Regions from separate parts of the Bacillus cereus group sp. BfR-BA-01316 genome, predicted to be linked through region 3. Evidence: riboswitches for the same ligand, from Rfam matches in the RefSeq annotation. Region 3 holds a riboswitch; each other region holds the start of a gene.

Region 1 (4,264 bases), on a different contig from region 3:
GAGGACTAATCATGACAACTAGCAATACGTACAAATTTTATTTAAACGGAGAATGGAGAGAAAGCTCTTCTGGTCAAACAATCGACATTCCATCTCCATACTTACACGAAGTAATTGGGCAAGTACAAGCAATTACTCGCGGAGAAGTGGATGAAGCAATTGCATCTGCAAAAGAAGCTCAAAAATCATGGGCTGAAGCTTCTCTACAAGATCGTGCAAAATATTTATATAAATGGGCTGATGAGCTCGTAAATATGCAAGATGAAATTGCCGATATCATTATGAAAGAAGTCGGTAAAGGATATAAAGATGCGCAAAAAGAAGTCGTTCGTACAGCTGACTTAATTCGTTACACAGTTGACGAAGCACTTCACATGCACGGTGAAAGCATGATGGGTGATAGCTTCCCTGGTGGATCTAAATCTAAACTTGCGATTATCCAACGCGCACCACTTGGTGTTGTATTAGCAATCGCACCGTTTAACTACCCAGTAAACTTATCTGCTGCAAAACTTGCACCAGCACTTATTATGGGTAACGCTGTTATCTTCAAACCAGCAACTCAAGGTGCTATTAGCGGTATTAAAATGGTTGAAGCACTTCATAAAGCGGGCCTTCCAAAAGGTCTTGTAAACGTAGCTACAGGACGCGGTTCTGTAATTGGTGACTACTTAGTAGAACATCCTGGCGTAAATATGGTATCGTTCACAGGTGGTACAAATACAGGTAAACATTTAGCGAAAAAAGCTGCGATGATTCCACTTGTATTAGAACTTGGTGGTAAAGATCCTGGTATCGTTTGTGAAGATGCAGACTTACAAGAAGCTGCAAAGCATATCGTAAGCGGTGCATTCTCTTACTCAGGTCAACGTTGTACAGCTATTAAACGTGTACTTGTACACGAAAATGTAGCAGACGAACTAGCTGGCTTATTAAAAGAGCAAGTGGCTGAACTATCAGTTGGATCTCCAGAACAAAACAGCACAATCGTTCCATTAATCGACGACAAATCTGCTGACTTCGTTCAAGGTTTAATTGACGATGCTGCTGAAAAAGGTGCAACAATCGTTATCGGTAACAAACGTGAGCGTAACTTAATTTACCCAACATTAATCGACAACGTAACAGAAGAAATGAAAGTTGCTTGGGAAGAGCCATTTGGCCCAATCCTTCCAATCATCCGTGTTTCTTCTGACGAACAAGCGATTGAAATTGCTAACAAATCAGAGTTTGGCTTGCAAGCAAGTGTCTTCACGAAAGACATTAACAAAGCATTTGCAATTGCTAACAAAATCGACACTGGTTCTGTTCAAATTAACGGACGCACAGAGCGCGGTCCTGACCACTTCCCATTCATCGGTGTAAAAGGTTCAGGTATGGGCGCACAAGGTATTCGTAAGAGCCTTGAGTCTATGACTCGTCAAAAAGTAACTGTATTAAACTTAGTTTAATCTTATATTCAGCAGCTGATCTAATATTTAGGTCAGCTGCTTTTTAAATTTCCGAAACACTTGTGTATTATGAAGCGGCTTAAATCCTACAGGACCTAATAACGAACTCTTCTCTATAATCTGATTATTACTATATCCATTGACGTATAAAAATACATTTGTTACTCTTAAACATGTTAATTTAATACATAAATCCTCATTCGTATCTCGGTGAGGTAGAGGTTGCAATCATTAAGAGTATCATTTCAGGAGATGTAGTGGCATTGATGAATGAATGAGAAAGGAATGGTTGCCGAAGTAAGACGTGCCCACCATGCGCGCTTGCTGGGTCTGCATTTAATAAGTGCAGAACTGTCACAAACGTTTCGTTTGTGGAGAGCTATCGAGAGGTATGTCGTGGGTTTCTTATAAGATAGAAAGCATGTAGCGGCAAATTACGTGCTTTTTTTGTTTTGTTTGGAACTTCTCTTCCCTAGCAGGAAGACATACATATCTCCTCGCTTGACTTGGTTATACTAACTTTGGAGGTATTTTCTATGCAACAAAAAAAATGGGGCTTTTGGGTACTAACAGCTTTCGTTGTCGGTAACATGGTTGGCGCTGGTATTTTCATGGTGCCAAGTACGTTGGCACAAACAGCTAGCCCTCTCGGTGTCACTTTAGCTTGGTTAACAACAGGGTTTGGTGTTTTAATGCTAGCTCTTGTTTTCGGTAATTTAGCAATTCGTCGTCCTGATTTAACGACAGGACCACAAAGTCATGCATATGCTTTATTCTCATCACCAAAAAAGAAAAAAATGGCTGGTTTCAGCATGGTGTGGGGATATTGGGTAGCAAATTGGGCAAGTAACGTTGCCATTATCACATCTTTCGCGGGATATTTATCACTCTTCTTCCCAATTATGAAAGATACGCGTCTATTGTTTTCAATTGGCTCTTTCAATATAGAAGTTGGAAAACTAATTACATTTACTATTTGTTCTGTCTTACTATGGGGCACACATTTAATTTTAACAAACGGTGTAAGCGGAGCTGGGAAGCTAAACTTCTTAGCAACGACAACGAAAGTGACTGGATTCCTTCTATTCATCGTCGTTACTTTATTTGCATTCGAAGCTTCAAAGTTTGGACAATGGTACACACCAATGATCGATAAAGAAGGCGTATCACACGGCCTCCTTTCACAAGTAAATTTAGCGGCTCTTACAACGCTTTGGGCATTTATCGGGATTGAATCAGCCGTTCTTTTATCAAACCGAGCTACCTCCCCAAAAACGGTAAAACGCGCCACTGTTGCAGGATTACTTATCACAGTTGCAATTTACTTAGGAATTACAATTTTAACAATGGGTGTACTTCACGTTGATAAATTACAAGCTTCTGAACGTCCATTAGCAGACGCATTAAACGCTGCAATGGGTCACGGCGGCGGGAAACTTATGGCATTACTTGCTCTTACTTCCCTATTCGGTTCAATATTAGGCTGGATTTTATTAAGCTCAGAAGTACCTTATCAAGCAGCCAAAGAAGGTTTCTTCCCTTCCTTCTTTACAAAAACAAATAAAAAAGGAAGTCCAATTTACTCATTACGATTAACAAACATTATGTCGCAAGTATTCTTATTCTCAACACTATCTGGAACCATTGCGGAAGCTTATACATTCGTTATTACAGTATCAACTTTAGCCTACCTCATTCCATATCTCGTTTCACCAATCTTCCAGTTAAAACTGGTCGCAACTGGTGAAACTTATAAAAATGAGTTACGGGCAAGAATTATAGATGGCGTGGTCGCAGTCATTGCAATTTGCTATGCTTTATGGGTTATTAAAACAGGCGCGTCCGATATAAAAACATTCCTTCTCGGAATTGGTTTATTCGTAATCGGCTTTGCCTTCTATCCATTAATGAATCGTGATCAGAAAAAAAATAACGAAAAGAAAGACGAGCAAATTGCGTAACGCAATTTGCTCGTTTTTTGCTTAATAAAACATATATAATAGAAAAAAGAGGTGAAAAACATGTCAATCGAATCACTATGGAGCTCTCGCTTTCAACAACATATTCAAAATGCCATCACATACTTTGCACGTATGATTAACGGTTTGCTATATAGCTTCATCTTCGTCTCATGTGTAGGTGCATATTATTACGCAAAGTTTCTTAAAACGGATCCTTCTAAAGGAATATCTTTATTACTCATCACGATCGTACTTACACTCATTATAACGAGATGCCAAGTTCGCACATTTATTCAAAAACCTGACGCTGTCTATTTACTAGCACTAGAAGAGAAATTAACATCTTATTTCAAAAAATCTCTTCTATATAATTACATCATTCAGCTTTTCCCGCTTGTATTTACGTTCCTTATTATCGTACCGCTTGCTATGCAATCATTACAATTGACTGTACCTTTCTTATGTACAATCTTTATCGTTTTAATGATTTTAAAGGGCTGGAACATATACATACATTGGATATGGCGTGATAGTCATGAAAAAAACATATGGCTTATAGTGCGCATTACTTGTAATGCACTTATCATTTACATGCTATTTTCTGTTGCAAATATTATTGTGCTAGGCGGCTTACTATTACTTCTTTCCTTCCTACTTCTATATACAAAAAAACAGCCTACAAAGCGCATACCGTGGGAATACATAATCGAACAAGAAGAAAAAATGGACATACGCTTTTATCAATTCGCTAGCATCTTCACCGATGTTCCGCAGCTAAAAAAACAAGTAAACGGCAGAAAATGGCTTACAAATTGGATCGAACCTTTACTACATAAAAAACAAGCTACTTTC
Region 2 (4,264 bases), on a different contig from region 3:
TTATTCTGGCACCCAGTACTACAAGCTTCATTCGAATTATCATCAATGGGAATTCGTGTTGACAGTAAATCACTTGACGAACAGTTAACGAAAACTGGTGACGATTTCAAACGTGAATATGATTTCCATAAAGGAATTTTAGAAGACGTACTACCATTAACAATTGGTGGTGGTATCGGCCAATCAAGAATGTGTATGTACTTCTTACGTAAAGCGCATATCGGTGAAGTTCAATCCTCTGTATGGCCTGACGATTTACGTGAAGCTTGCAAGAAAGAAAACATTCATCTGTTTTAATAGAAATATGAGGGAGAGTAGCTCAGGAATAGAGCTACCCTCCCTTTTTTGTTGTGTAAACGAGTGGTTTACAGTGAGTTGTATTAATAGTTTCTTTTATCGATTATGAAGGAATTCAAGGGAAAGAGCGAAAGGATATATATGAAAAAAGTGAGAAGAGTCTGTTATATTTCCTAGGAAAAGCCTATAGTGAGCAAATTAATTCTTCTATCTAGAATGTTGAATAGAAATCATAATAAAAAGCTGTCTGCATAGAGTATTGAAATCTATGTGAACAGCTTTTTTCTATTTAAATAGGAAAGAAATAGATTAGTAAAATTTTTTGTGAGCTTTACTGCTGAATAATAAATATAAAATTAGCCCATTTGCACTAAAGGTTCAATTTTCGCCATAAATGATTGATGAAGTGCTTCAACACCCGTTACTAAATGAAGGCGGTCAATAACGACAGATACTTTAATTTCTGATGTACTTACCATTTTAATATGAATATCTTCTTCTTTTAAAGTAGTGAACATATTCGCTGCAACACCTGGATTAGATACCATACCAGATCCTACAATTGATACTTTTGCTAAATGATTTTCATACTCTACAGATTCATAGTGAAGTGCTTCTTGATTCTGTTCCAATACTTCTAGTGTTTCTCGTAAGTCATTAGAATGGATAGAGAAGGAAAGATGAACAGTTCCTTCATTTGTAATACTTTGAATAATAATATCTACATTAATATGTGCTGCTGCTAATGTAGAGAAAACTGTTGAAAGTGCACCTTGCTCTAATCCTTTAATTGTGACGCGTGTAATGTTATCCTCAAATGCAATACCTTTAACGATTGATTGTTGTTCCATGTTACATTCTCCTTTTACAATTGTTCCGTTTTCTTGTTCCATGCTTGATCGTACTTCTAAAACTACATTATGATTTTTAGCAAATTCAACAGCGCGTGGGTGTAATACGCCAGCACCGAGATTGGCAAGCTCTAACATTTCGTCATAAGAAATTGTATCTAATTTATAAGCATCTTGTACAACTCGTGGATCAGTCGTATATACGCCAGTCACATCCGTATAAATATCACATTTTTTTGCTTTTAGTGCCGCAGCTAATGCGACAGCAGTCGTATCAGAGCCACCGCGGCCAAGCGTTGTAATTTCACTTTCTATACTTATGCCTTGGAATCCAGCTACGATAACAATTGTGCCTTCAGTAAGATAAGACTGAATACGATTGGTGTTAATGTCAGTAATCCGTGCACTACTATGTACAGATTCTGTCGTAATACCAGCTTGCCATCCTGTTAATGAAATTGCGTTATAACCTTTTGATTGTAGTGTCATTGTTAATAATGAAATGGTTACTTGTTCTCCTGTAGATAGGAGCATATCCATTTCACGTTTACTTGGATTTTCAGTAATAGCGTTAGCAAGTGCTACAAGTTTATCCGTACTTTTTCCCATTGCTGAAACGACAGAGACAATACTATGTCCTCGTTCATATTCTTCAATAATTAAATTTGCTACATGTTGAATGCGCTCGACGCTTCCGACAGAAGTACCGCCAAATTTTTGTACAATCGTTTCCATTACGAATTCCTTCTTTCGTCCATTTTTAAGAATAGGTTAGGACATATACAAATCCCAATATTCCTGTAGTTACCAGAGAGAAAAATAAAAAACACCATCTCAAATAAGTGAGGATGGTGCTGTTACAGGAAAAGGGAAACAGAAAACGGAGCTAATAAAAAAACCGCCAAAAAAGGAATATCATAAAAATGATATCTCTTTTTTGTAGATAGCTCTTCATACGTACACGTCTGTACATATGACAGTTCTGTTTCTATTCGAAAACAGCCCCAATTGATAAATACAGAGAAATTTATCAATTTCGGCAACACTTCCTTTCCTCTAAGATCATAGACATCTCTGTGTCTCCTTTAGAATACTTATAAGCGTTGCAACCTCTATCTCACGTTTTAGGCGAGAGTGTATAATTTATGAAGTTGTTGGTAACATTTGTTTTATAATAATTTAAATTTTTCAGGGAATCAAGTGTTTTGTATATATTTTTAAAATTCTATCTTTTATTTAGATTAGTTTGTGAAAAATGTAGCAAAATCAATTCATTGCATGTACATTGAAAATATAGCGCATGGGAGGTGGAAGGATGGGGAAGAAAAAGCCTATTTATGTAGCAACAGAGATGAACACAACAATGGAGAAACTATGGGCATATACACAAGAGCCTGATATACATACAGAGTGGGATGTTCGTTTTACTGAAATTTCGTATTTGGAGAAAAAAGAAGGAGAACCACAGAAGTTTTTATATAAAACAAAGATCGGATTTGGACTTGAAATAGCCGGAGAAGGGGAATCGATAGGTGAAATAAGAAAAGACACTGGGGAACGCATTTCTTCTTTGAAATTTTGGACAGACAATAAGCTATCACTTATACAAATAGGACGAGGTTATTGGAAGTATACACCGAATGGAGAACATATTCATTTTGAAACGCAATATGATTATGATACAAGGTTTGGTCGTATAGGGAATGTGATAGATTCATATGTTTTTCGGCCTTTATTAGGTTGGGCGACAGCATGGAGTTTTGATGCTTTAAAATTATGGTTAGAAAAGGGACTTCATCCTAGTATGTTAATTAGAAGAACGATGACCTATTGGCTCATTTGCTTTTTATTTGCTTTCGTATGGTTATATCAAGGAATTGTACCGAAAGTGATTTTTACTCATCCAGAGGAAGTGAAGATGCTTTTTGAGTTAATTGGATCGAATGAAAGTAGTATTTTTATACTTAAACTAGTTGGATTTTTAGAAATAATATGGGGTGTTATGTGGCTATTGCCACTTCAAAAACGAAAGTTGTTTATAGTGCATATTGTTATGTTAATAGGCTTAACTATAGTGGCAGGACTTACGAATATCACAAGTTTTATGCAACCGTTTAATCCGATTACATTAAATTTTCTTCTAATAGGGTTATCGATTGTCGGTTATATAAATAGCACTAATTTACCAAGTGCAAAAAATTGCAAGAGGACGAGAAAGGGATAAGGATATGGTTAATATTTATGAAAAATTATTAGGTGAATCCTATAAAAAACTTCATCCAAAATTACAGAAGCGATATGCGATTACAAAGGAAAATAGTTTTATTGGGGAAGGGGAGATGGATGAAATTTACGGAGGATCTTTTTTCGTTAAATTGATTTTAAAAATTGCATCGAAGTTCCGTATGTTTTTCTCTGAGCGTGGGGAAAAAGTTCCGTTTGTGATACATAATACCGCTGAGCGAGATGCACATGGGAAAGAATTTGTAAGGTGGAATCGTACTTTTTATTTTCATAATAAGAAAAGGTATTTTAACGCTGTTATGAAGCTGGATGAAGAAGAAAATGAAATTGTTGATTATTTTGGTGAACCACATTTACTCGTTTCTACATTGAATTTTTATATTGATGAAAAAGGTGGAATGCATATTTCTTCAAAGAAGCAATGGTTTTATATGTTTGGAAGAAAAATACCGTTACCTAAATTTTTATACGGAGAGGCAAAAATTGTTGAAAGCTATGATGATGCACTACAATGTTTTCGGATTCATGTACAAGTACGAAATCCGTTAATTGGTTCATTATTTTCATATAAGGGAACATTTGTGGAAAGGAAATAAACGAGATGAAAAATATAATATTTGGCCTTGCTTGCTATACGACTTTTCTTATGTTTGAGTGGTCTAATGTAAATCCTGTTGAAGCAATTATATTATTATCTATTTTGTTATTTATACCAATGTCATTTTGCATTATTGACAAAGAAACGAGGAATGGATCGTATTTATTATTTTATAAATTTGTATCGTTTTTATATCCAATCGCAGCAGTTAGTGCGGTGCTAGCTTTCGTAACAAATCATTTTGTCTTTGCTCTTCTTTGGTTTATGTATACTG
Region 3 (4,264 bases):
ACTGTTTCTCGAACATTTTTCACCGCATAATGAATCGTTTCAATTTGTTGTACTTTGTTTTTATGTTCCGTAATCGTCCCTATTTCACGTAAATCGTTTCTTCTTTCTTCATCCGTTTCATTCCACTGTATAAAGAATGGTAATCTCGGTCCGTTCTCTTCTTGCTTTACAAATAACATTTTCCATTCTAAAAGGCGGCCATCTTTTCTCATCCGTTTCCCTTTAAATGGTCCTATCGTTTGTAAGCCATGTTTGCTTAATTTATCTGCTAGTTCTTCAATTTCATTTGTTCGAATTGCGATTTGTAGCATTCCTTCTCCATTTTGTAATTTCACCACTGTTTCTTGTACTAATGGATTTTCTGCTTCCTTCGCTTTTTCTTCATGCTGAACAGCTAAAAATTCTATATATGATAAATCAAAATAACATAAACTATTCCAAGTACCCCAGTTTGTATGCTGTCCGCCTAACGCAGTATGAAAACCTAGTACCTGCATTTGTTTTGCCGCTTCCTCCGGTGTACAATGAACTGCGTGAACGAGATGATCAAATGCTAACATATTCTTTCTCCCCTTTCTCTCCATCCTTTCATTGTATATTTTATTTTTCTTTCATTCAATTCAAAAAACTTTAAAACCTAGTTGATTTATACGATTAATATGTATTATAATGAAACAAATTTAATTATTGCTGATTGGAAAAACCAAAGGCACTTTTCTCACACGGGAAAAGTGCCTTTTTCATTTATTATTACAGGGGGATTATTTATGCAGAAATTAATTATCTTTTCTATTATCGGATTTTTCGCTCAATTGATTGATGGAGCGCTTGGAATGGCGTATGGGGTAACGTCTTCCTCTTTATTATTAATGTTTGGTATTGCACCAGCTGTTGCTTCTGCATCGGTTCATTTAGCTGAAGTAGTCACTACTGCCGCTTCCGGTGCATCTCATATACGATTCGGAAACGTTGATAAATATACAGTTTCTAGACTTACATTGCCAGGAGCGATTGGCGCTTTTGTCGGAGCATGTTTTTTAAGTAATTTACCGGGCGATATTATTAAACCGTACATTTCCTTATTTTTATTTACTTTAGGGGTTTATATTTTATTACGATTCATCATTCAAAAACAAATTGTTGCTTCAAATAAGCGTATGTCTGCTAAACAACTTGTGCCACTTGGCTTGTTCGCAGGATTTGTTGATTCAACTGGCGGTGGTGGCTGGGGACCTATTACGACACCTGTTCTTCTTGCAAAAGGGAATGATGCTAGAAAAGTTATTGGATCTGTAGATACGAGCGAATTTCCTGTTTCACTCGCTGCAACAATCGGCTTTTTCATCTCACTTGGTTGGGAACAAATAAGCTGGGTTTGGGTATTTGCCCTAATGCTCGGTGGTATTGTTGCCGCACCAATCGCGGCATGGTTAGTACGCATCGTTCCTTCGCATTTACTCGGCGTACTCGTTGGCGGACTTATTATTTTTACGAATATACGTACATTGCTTACATCATTTAAAGTTGATCCAACTATTATTACACTTTCTTATGTTGCAGTTGGTCTTGTCGTTATTATTTCTATTTTTATTTCTGTCCGTAACCATTCAAAGTATTCGAAACAAGCGACGAGTAGCTATCCAACAGATCAAAAACAAATGCTACCATAATTACGCAAAATACCGCCCGATTTGCTTCGAGCGGTATTCTTTATTTTTCAATCTTCCAATTGATCATCGTTTCTGTATTATTTACTCTTTTCATATGTAATTTCTCTAATACACGAATAGAGCTATAATTATCAAGGAGTGTCTCCGCTATAATCGTTTCCACTTCTCCTGTTTGAAAAGCCCATTTCATTAATTCACTAACTGCTTCTGTTGCATAACCTTCATTCCAATATTTCTCAATAAATCCGTAACCAATTTCTACTGTATGTTGCTCGTTCGGTTTCCCTTTAAATCCTATATCACCTAGAACAACATCATCCTCTTTCCGAATAACATACCACGCGCCCCACGGTAATACAGCCGCATCTTGTTTCAAATTTTCTATATGCCCTAAAATATGCGGGCCACTATTGTATCCTTGATTATTCGTAATTTGAACCCATTCTTCCGTACACGGGATAATATGTAATCTTTCCGTTTCTAATTTCATAACGATGTCCCCTTTTCAATTAAACAATACTACAATTTCACTATAAATATATAGAATATTCATTCTTTTTTACGTAAACATATGTTTATTCTTTGAAACAAAATAAAAAACTAATCCCTTTTGATATTTATGTCGAATTATATTTTCTGAATTTTCTTTTAATTTTAAAGGGTTTTTCAATATTTTTTGCGAAACATTTGTATAACAATTTCTTTCTTTATTTATTGTTACATAACAGTAGGTTCGGGTGGAGCTTTGCGAGCGTTTCCTATACAATAACCGATATTTTTTGACTTTTCCTAACAAAATCCCTTGCAATATTTTCAGAAACTCATTACAATTGCCATATATTAAAAATCATAGCAATGAATAAATCCTCATCAATCCGATGAGGTAGAGGTTGCAACTTTTAAGAGTAGAACGGCCGAGACACAGAGAATGTCACCCGACTCCGTTTAAAAGGAAAAGTTGCCGAAGTTTATATTTCTTCTCTGGAAATATTGGCTGGGGCTGTCTCCGAAAGGAACAGAACTGTCACGTTTACAAAATACCGAGTAAACGTGGTGTGCTATCTTAACGGAAGGGTATGATGGGGTGGTTATTTGTGAAACGTTCCGCCTAATTCTTTTGGCGGTTTTTTGTATTTTTCTCCCCCGCTCCTTCCTATCTTACAAGAAAAGGAGTGTTGAACATGAATAGCGCAACGAATCAAGCTACCTCTAAAACGCAAACTACACAAGGACAAGGTGAATTAAAACGCGGATTAAAATCTCGTCACCTTACGATGATTTCTCTCGGTGGTACAATCGGTACCGGACTATTTCTTGCCAGCGGTGGTGTTATCCATTCGGCTGGTCCTGGCGGTGCACTAGTCGCATACGCTGCAATTGGAATTATGGTTTATTTCTTAATGACAAGCTTAGCAGAACTCGCAGCTTACATGCCTGTTACTGGATCTTTTAGCACTTATGCAACAAAATTTGTTGATCCATCACTTGGCTTTGCACTTGGATGGAACTATTGGTATAACTGGGCGATTACGATCGCTGCTGAACTAGCGGCCGTAACATTAATTATGAAATTTTGGTTCCCAGATACACCTTCTCTTATTTGGAGTGGACTTTGTTTAGCTATTATTTTTCTCTTAAACTATTTATCTGTTAAAGGTTTTGGTGAATCTGAATATTGGTTCGCACTTATTAAAGTAGTTACTATTATTATCTTTTTAATTGTCGGTTTTATGATGATTTTTGGAATTATGGGCGGCGAATCTGTCGGCTTTAAAAACTTCACTGTTGCAGATGCACCATTTAACGGTGGAATCATGGCAATTATCGGTGTATTTATGGCTGCTGGTTTCTCATTCCAAGGAACTGAATTATTAGGAGTGGCTGCTGGTGAAACTGCTGATCCAGAACGCAATATTCCGAAAGCAATTCGTTCTATCTTTTGGCGCATTATATTATTCTATATTTTAGCAATTCTTGTTATCGGTTTATTAATTCCTTATACGACTGATAGCCTTGCAGCAAGTGATGTTACAGTAAGTCCATTTACACTTGTATTTGAAAAAGCGGGCGTTGCCTTCGCTGCTTCTGTTATGAACGCTGTTATTTTAACTGCAGTTTTATCTGCTGGTAACTCTGGCATGTATGCATCAACTCGTATGCTTTGGGATTTAGCTCGCCAAGGAAAAGCACCAAAGTTCTTAGGCAAATTAGATAGCCGCGGTGTACCTGTTAACGCATTAATCGCAACATCAGTAGTTGGTAGTGTCGCTTTCATCGCTTCTTTATACGGTGACGGTGTTGTATACATTTGGTTATTAAATGCTTCTGGGATGTCAGGATTTATTGCTTGGGTAGGAATTGCTGTTAGTCATTACCGTTTCCGAAAAGCTTATGTTGCACAAGGGAAAGATTTAAAAGATTTACCGTATAGAGCAAAATGGTTCCCGTTCGGTCCAATCTTTGCATTTACACTTTGTGTTATCGTTATTTTAGGTCAAAACTACGGAGCATTTACGGGAGCATCTATCGATTGGAACGGTGTGCTCGTTTCTTACATCGGTTTACCACTCTTCTTAGTACTATGGTTAGGTTAT
Region 4 (4,264 bases), on a different contig from region 3:
CTCTTCCCTAAAAATCCTGTAAGAGGGCTATATCCTCCTGTCGCCAAAAGTTCTAAATCACTAAGTGCAATTTTGTCTAGCTCGATTCCCTTTACAATGTTCGATATGTCATATGTTTCATCAATGCGATTTACTAATTCATTTGTTGTACTCATCTTCTTATATCCCTTCTTAGCTTTATTTCAAAATCTATCTCATTGAAAGTGAAGTCCACATTCTGTCTTCATTTTCCCAGCCCATCTTCCATCTCTTGAGTCGCCACCATCACCTACAGGTAATGTACATTTCTCACACCCAATACTCGGATAGCCAACATCATGCAATGGGTTATATGGCAAACTATGTTTGTATACATATCGCCAAACTTCTTTCCAAGTCCAATGAATGAGCGGACAAACTTTAATAGATTGAAAACGACGATCTTGATTTATAAACTGTGTATGCTTACGCGTTTCTGATTGTTCCCTTCTAAGGCCTGATATCCACGCTTTTTCGGCTGCTAATGATTTTTCTAGCGGCAAAATTTTTCTTATCTTACAACAGAGATTCGGATTACTTTCCCATAACTTCTCTCCATGAAGCTTCGCTTGTTCATCAAGTGTAAGTTCTGGCTGTTTTTCTATAATATTTAATGAAGGAAATCTCTCGCGTACCTTCTTAATTAATTCGTATGTTTCTTGAAAATGAACATTTGTATCTAAAAATACAACTTTAGCAGATGGATTTACTTGGTTTATAAGATACAATAAAACCATTCCCTCCACCCCAAAGCTACATGCATATACAATTTCATCTTTATACTCTCTATAAGCCCAACTTAATACCGATAACGCACCCTTCGTTTCATTTTCTTCAGAAAATGAAACACTATTTTCTTTCCACGTTTCGTACGTCAACATGTTTTTTCCCCCTGTAAAAGCAAAAAGACGGTTTTAATCTAATAAAATAGATTAAAACCGCCTCTAGTTTTTCTAGTCAGCGCTTTTTACTTTAAACGGACCTTTTCACTTTTCTCTAATTGAATCACTTTTCCATCTTGCACAACAATTGTAATTGAACCATATTTCATATCAGCAAGCATCGTTTGAATTTTTTCGGACACTTCATCAAAATGTTCCCGTACGCTCACGCAAACAGCCCCCCTTTTTATTCATAAAAAAAATCTTTCCCATTTCGAAAAGACTGTTCGGTAATATATTTTACCTTATCTTTCAAAATGGATTCCATTTTGCTGGATTTAGCACCTTGCTTTCTATAAGCAGGTTGCCGAGCTTCGTAGGGCCAGTTCCCTCCGCTTCTCTTGATAAGCTTTGTATTTGTATTTTATCACAATTCTGATTTTTTTCAATCCTAGTTTTCCGATATATTTTATTTATTTTATAAAAAAAGAATTGCCCATCCTGAACAACTCCTTTTTTCATATTTAAACAAGTTCTTTAATACGTATGCGATCGTTCCCAATAATATTTTCATATGTTTCACGTTCTACAACAATTTGTGATGTTCCGCCTTTTGCGAAGACTACAGCCGGTCTACGAATACGATTATAATTATTAGCCATCGAATACCCATATGCTCCCGTGCAAGAAATTGCTAGTAAATCAGAAGAAGCAACTTGCGGTAGATTAATATCCCAAATCAGCATATCTCCACTTTCACAGCATTTCCCAGCAATCGAAACAAGTTCCTCATTCTCATCATTCCCTCGATTCGCCAACATGGCTTCATAACGCGCTCCATATAGAGCCGGTCTTAAATTATCTGTCATCCCACCATCGACTGAAACATATTTCCGAATACCAGGAATCTCTTTCACCGCTCCGACTGTATAAATTGTTGTTCCAGCATCACCTACAATACTACGCCCTGGCTCAATCCATATTTCAGGAAGCGGATATTCACATAATGTAAACTGCTCTCTCACCGTACTTGTTACAGCGTGCACATACGTTTCAAGTGTTAACGGTGTATCAGACTCCGTATAACGTATACCGAAACCTCCGCCGACATTTAATACTTTCACTACATAATTTGTTCGCTCTCGCACTTCTTCTAAAAATTGACGTAATACTTCAATTGCTCGAACAAAACCAGCCGTTTCGAATATTTGCGATCCGATGTGCGAGTGAATCCCTAGCACATTATAATTTGATTTTTGCAAAGCTAGCTCAATTGCTTGCATCGCTTGACCATTTGAAACACCAAATCCAAATTTCGAATCCTCTTGACCTGTTGTTATATATTCGTGTGTATGTGCCTCTACTCCAGGCGTTACACGGATTAATATGTTCACAAATTTCCCATGTTGCACTGCTAAATCATGTAAAATTTCTAATTCTAAGAAATTATCTACCACAAAACAACCAATATTCGCCTGAAGAGCCATAATCATTTCTTCTTCTGTTTTATTATTTCCGTGAAAATGAATGCGCGATGCCGGAAATCCTGCTTGGAGTGCAGTATATAATTCTCCTCCAGAGACAACGTCTAAAGACATATTTTCTTCACGAGCTACTCGGCACATCTCCATGCACAAGAACGCCTTGCTAGCATATGCTACTTGATAAGAGAAACCACTTTCCTTAAAAGCACGATGAAACGCACGACATTTCCCTCGGATTGACTCTTCATCGTATACATAAAGTGGTGTTCCGTATTGTTTTGCTAGTTGCGTCGTATCGCACCCTCCAATTTCTAAGTGTCCTTGCCCATTGATTCGGCTTGTGCCGTGAAAATACATTTGAATTCCTCCCTTATTTCCTCTAAAACTCATAACCCCAATCTTCTATTCATTGCAGCACGCTTTTAGATAGACAAAAAACGCGCGGAACAATGTTCACACGCGTTTCTTATTAGGAAAAATATATATTGAAAAAATAAACGAGTTGTTATCTTCTCAAAATAAGAAACCGCATCAACATCTCCAAATAGTTCTCCATAAAATAAATATTATGACAGTACTACATTTATTCAATGCAGTCCCAATATAAGAATAACGTGGTTATTCTTATATTTCGGCAATAGTCCCTTTCAACCTATGGTCACAGATTCCACTAAATCTCCCATAGCTTACTCTTTCCTATCGCGGCCTCTACCTTTGAGAGTAGATGAGGTAAGTCTATTTAATTTTCAAACATCTAATTGTTGCTATTAACAATACCAAAGGAACATTTTATTTGTCAAACAATTTTTTATATTGTTTTTTTACAGTTTAATTTCGTGTCATTTGGTAAGCGCTTTATAGAGATTTTTGTAACAGTCCATTCTCCTTCTTCATTGTTAAACGTCATACTTATCTTCTCAAACGGCGGAAGTACTTTTCCACCTATTCCTGATTCATATTTCGTTATTTCAATTACTGCTTGAAATAAATATGTACCGCTATAAAGTTTTTTTAGACTAATAATTTTAGGACAATCAAACGGTTTTAATTTTCCATATTGTTTCTCAATCGCTTCATTTATTTTTGGAAATAACACAGAATAAAGAGCATCTTCCATGAGCGGTGCATCATATTGTGCTACTGATACACTCGGTGAAACAAAAAGCATAAAACTAATGCATACTATAAAATATAATAATTTCCGCATCATAACCTCCGTATCATTACGCGATACTTTCCATGTTTAACGAATGATAATAATCATACATAGAAATTCCATTTTATTGTCTCCCACTTCGCTTTTTCTACTCAATTGTTACAAAAAAAGCCCACAACTCCCCTTTATTTTCGTATAATGATACTCATAGTATAATAATCATAATAATAAAGGACTGTTCGTATATATATAGTGAGACGATTTTCAAACAAACTCACATGAACTGTCATGCTTTTAAGAGAGGAGTATATTATGCTAAAACATTTGTTTCCAAAACTGCGATTTGCACTCGTTGCGGTCGTTTTATTATGGATTAAAACATATATTGTGTACAAGCTAGCATTTGATATTAAAATTGATAACTTCTTTGAAGAATTTATGCTTTTTATTAACCCAATAGCTTCATTACTTTTATTTTTCGGTTTAGCTTTACTTGCATCTAAGTACCGAAACCGAATTATTATTGGAATTAGTTTTATACTGTCATTTATTTTATTTGGAAATGCAATGTTTTACGGGTTCTATAACGATTTTGTTACTTTCCCTGTTTTATTCCAAACAAATAATATGGCTGACTTAGGAACGAGCATTAAAGAGCTCTTTACGTACAAAACATTACTTTTATTTGCAGATGCAATTATTTTAATGTTTATTTCACGTAAATT

What was found. Region 3 has a riboswitch for lysine ahead of MR071_RS15580 (amino acid permease). Riboswitches for the same ligand answer to the same signal wherever they lie in the genome.
Positions count from the first base shown of each region.
Region 1: linked by a shared signal. The riboswitch ahead of MR071_RS18680 (amino acid permease) and the one ahead of MR071_RS15580 (amino acid permease) in region 3 are both predicted to bind lysine.
Region 2: linked by a shared signal. The riboswitch ahead of MR071_RS05395 (aspartate kinase) and the one ahead of MR071_RS15580 (amino acid permease) in region 3 are both predicted to bind lysine.
Region 4: linked by a shared signal. The riboswitch ahead of lysA (diaminopimelate decarboxylase) and the one ahead of MR071_RS15580 (amino acid permease) in region 3 are both predicted to bind lysine.

Region 1 covers NZ_JAKUGX010000027.1:24,621-28,884, forward strand. The annotation lists gene gapN (NADP-dependent glyceraldehyde-3-phosphate dehydrogenase) at 12-1,451, shown strand; lysine riboswitch at 1,660-1,841, shown strand; gene MR071_RS18680 (amino acid permease) at 1,988-3,412, shown strand; gene MR071_RS18685 (ABC transporter permease) at 3,473-4,264, shown strand, end outside.
Region 2 covers NZ_JAKUGX010000004.1:155,085-159,348, forward strand. The annotation lists gene asnA (aspartate--ammonia ligase) at 1-297, shown strand, start outside; gene MR071_RS05395 (aspartate kinase) at 654-1,883, opposite strand; lysine riboswitch at 2,085-2,271, opposite strand; gene MR071_RS05400 (DoxX-like family protein) at 2,464-3,372, shown strand; gene MR071_RS05405 (DUF4166 domain-containing protein) at 3,377-3,988, shown strand; gene MR071_RS05410 (YndJ family protein) at 3,994-4,264, shown strand, end outside.
Region 3 covers NZ_JAKUGX010000019.1:77,426-81,689, reverse strand. The annotation lists gene MR071_RS15595 (VOC family protein) at 1-560, opposite strand, end outside; gene MR071_RS15590 (sulfite exporter TauE/SafE family protein) at 768-1,670, shown strand; gene MR071_RS15585 (GNAT family N-acetyltransferase) at 1,711-2,160, opposite strand; lysine riboswitch at 2,547-2,739, shown strand; gene MR071_RS15580 (amino acid permease) at 2,852-4,264, shown strand, end outside.
Region 4 covers NZ_JAKUGX010000028.1:25,159-29,422, reverse strand. The annotation lists gene sat (sulfate adenylyltransferase) at 1-155, opposite strand, end outside; gene MR071_RS19080 (phosphoadenylyl-sulfate reductase) at 195-899, opposite strand; gene MR071_RS19075 (YezD family protein) at 986-1,129, opposite strand; SAM riboswitch class I at 1,202-1,310, opposite strand; gene lysA (diaminopimelate decarboxylase) at 1,424-2,740, opposite strand; lysine riboswitch at 2,921-3,102, opposite strand; gene MR071_RS19065 (DUF3888 domain-containing protein) at 3,192-3,590, opposite strand; gene MR071_RS19060 (LTA synthase family protein) at 3,852-4,264, shown strand, end outside.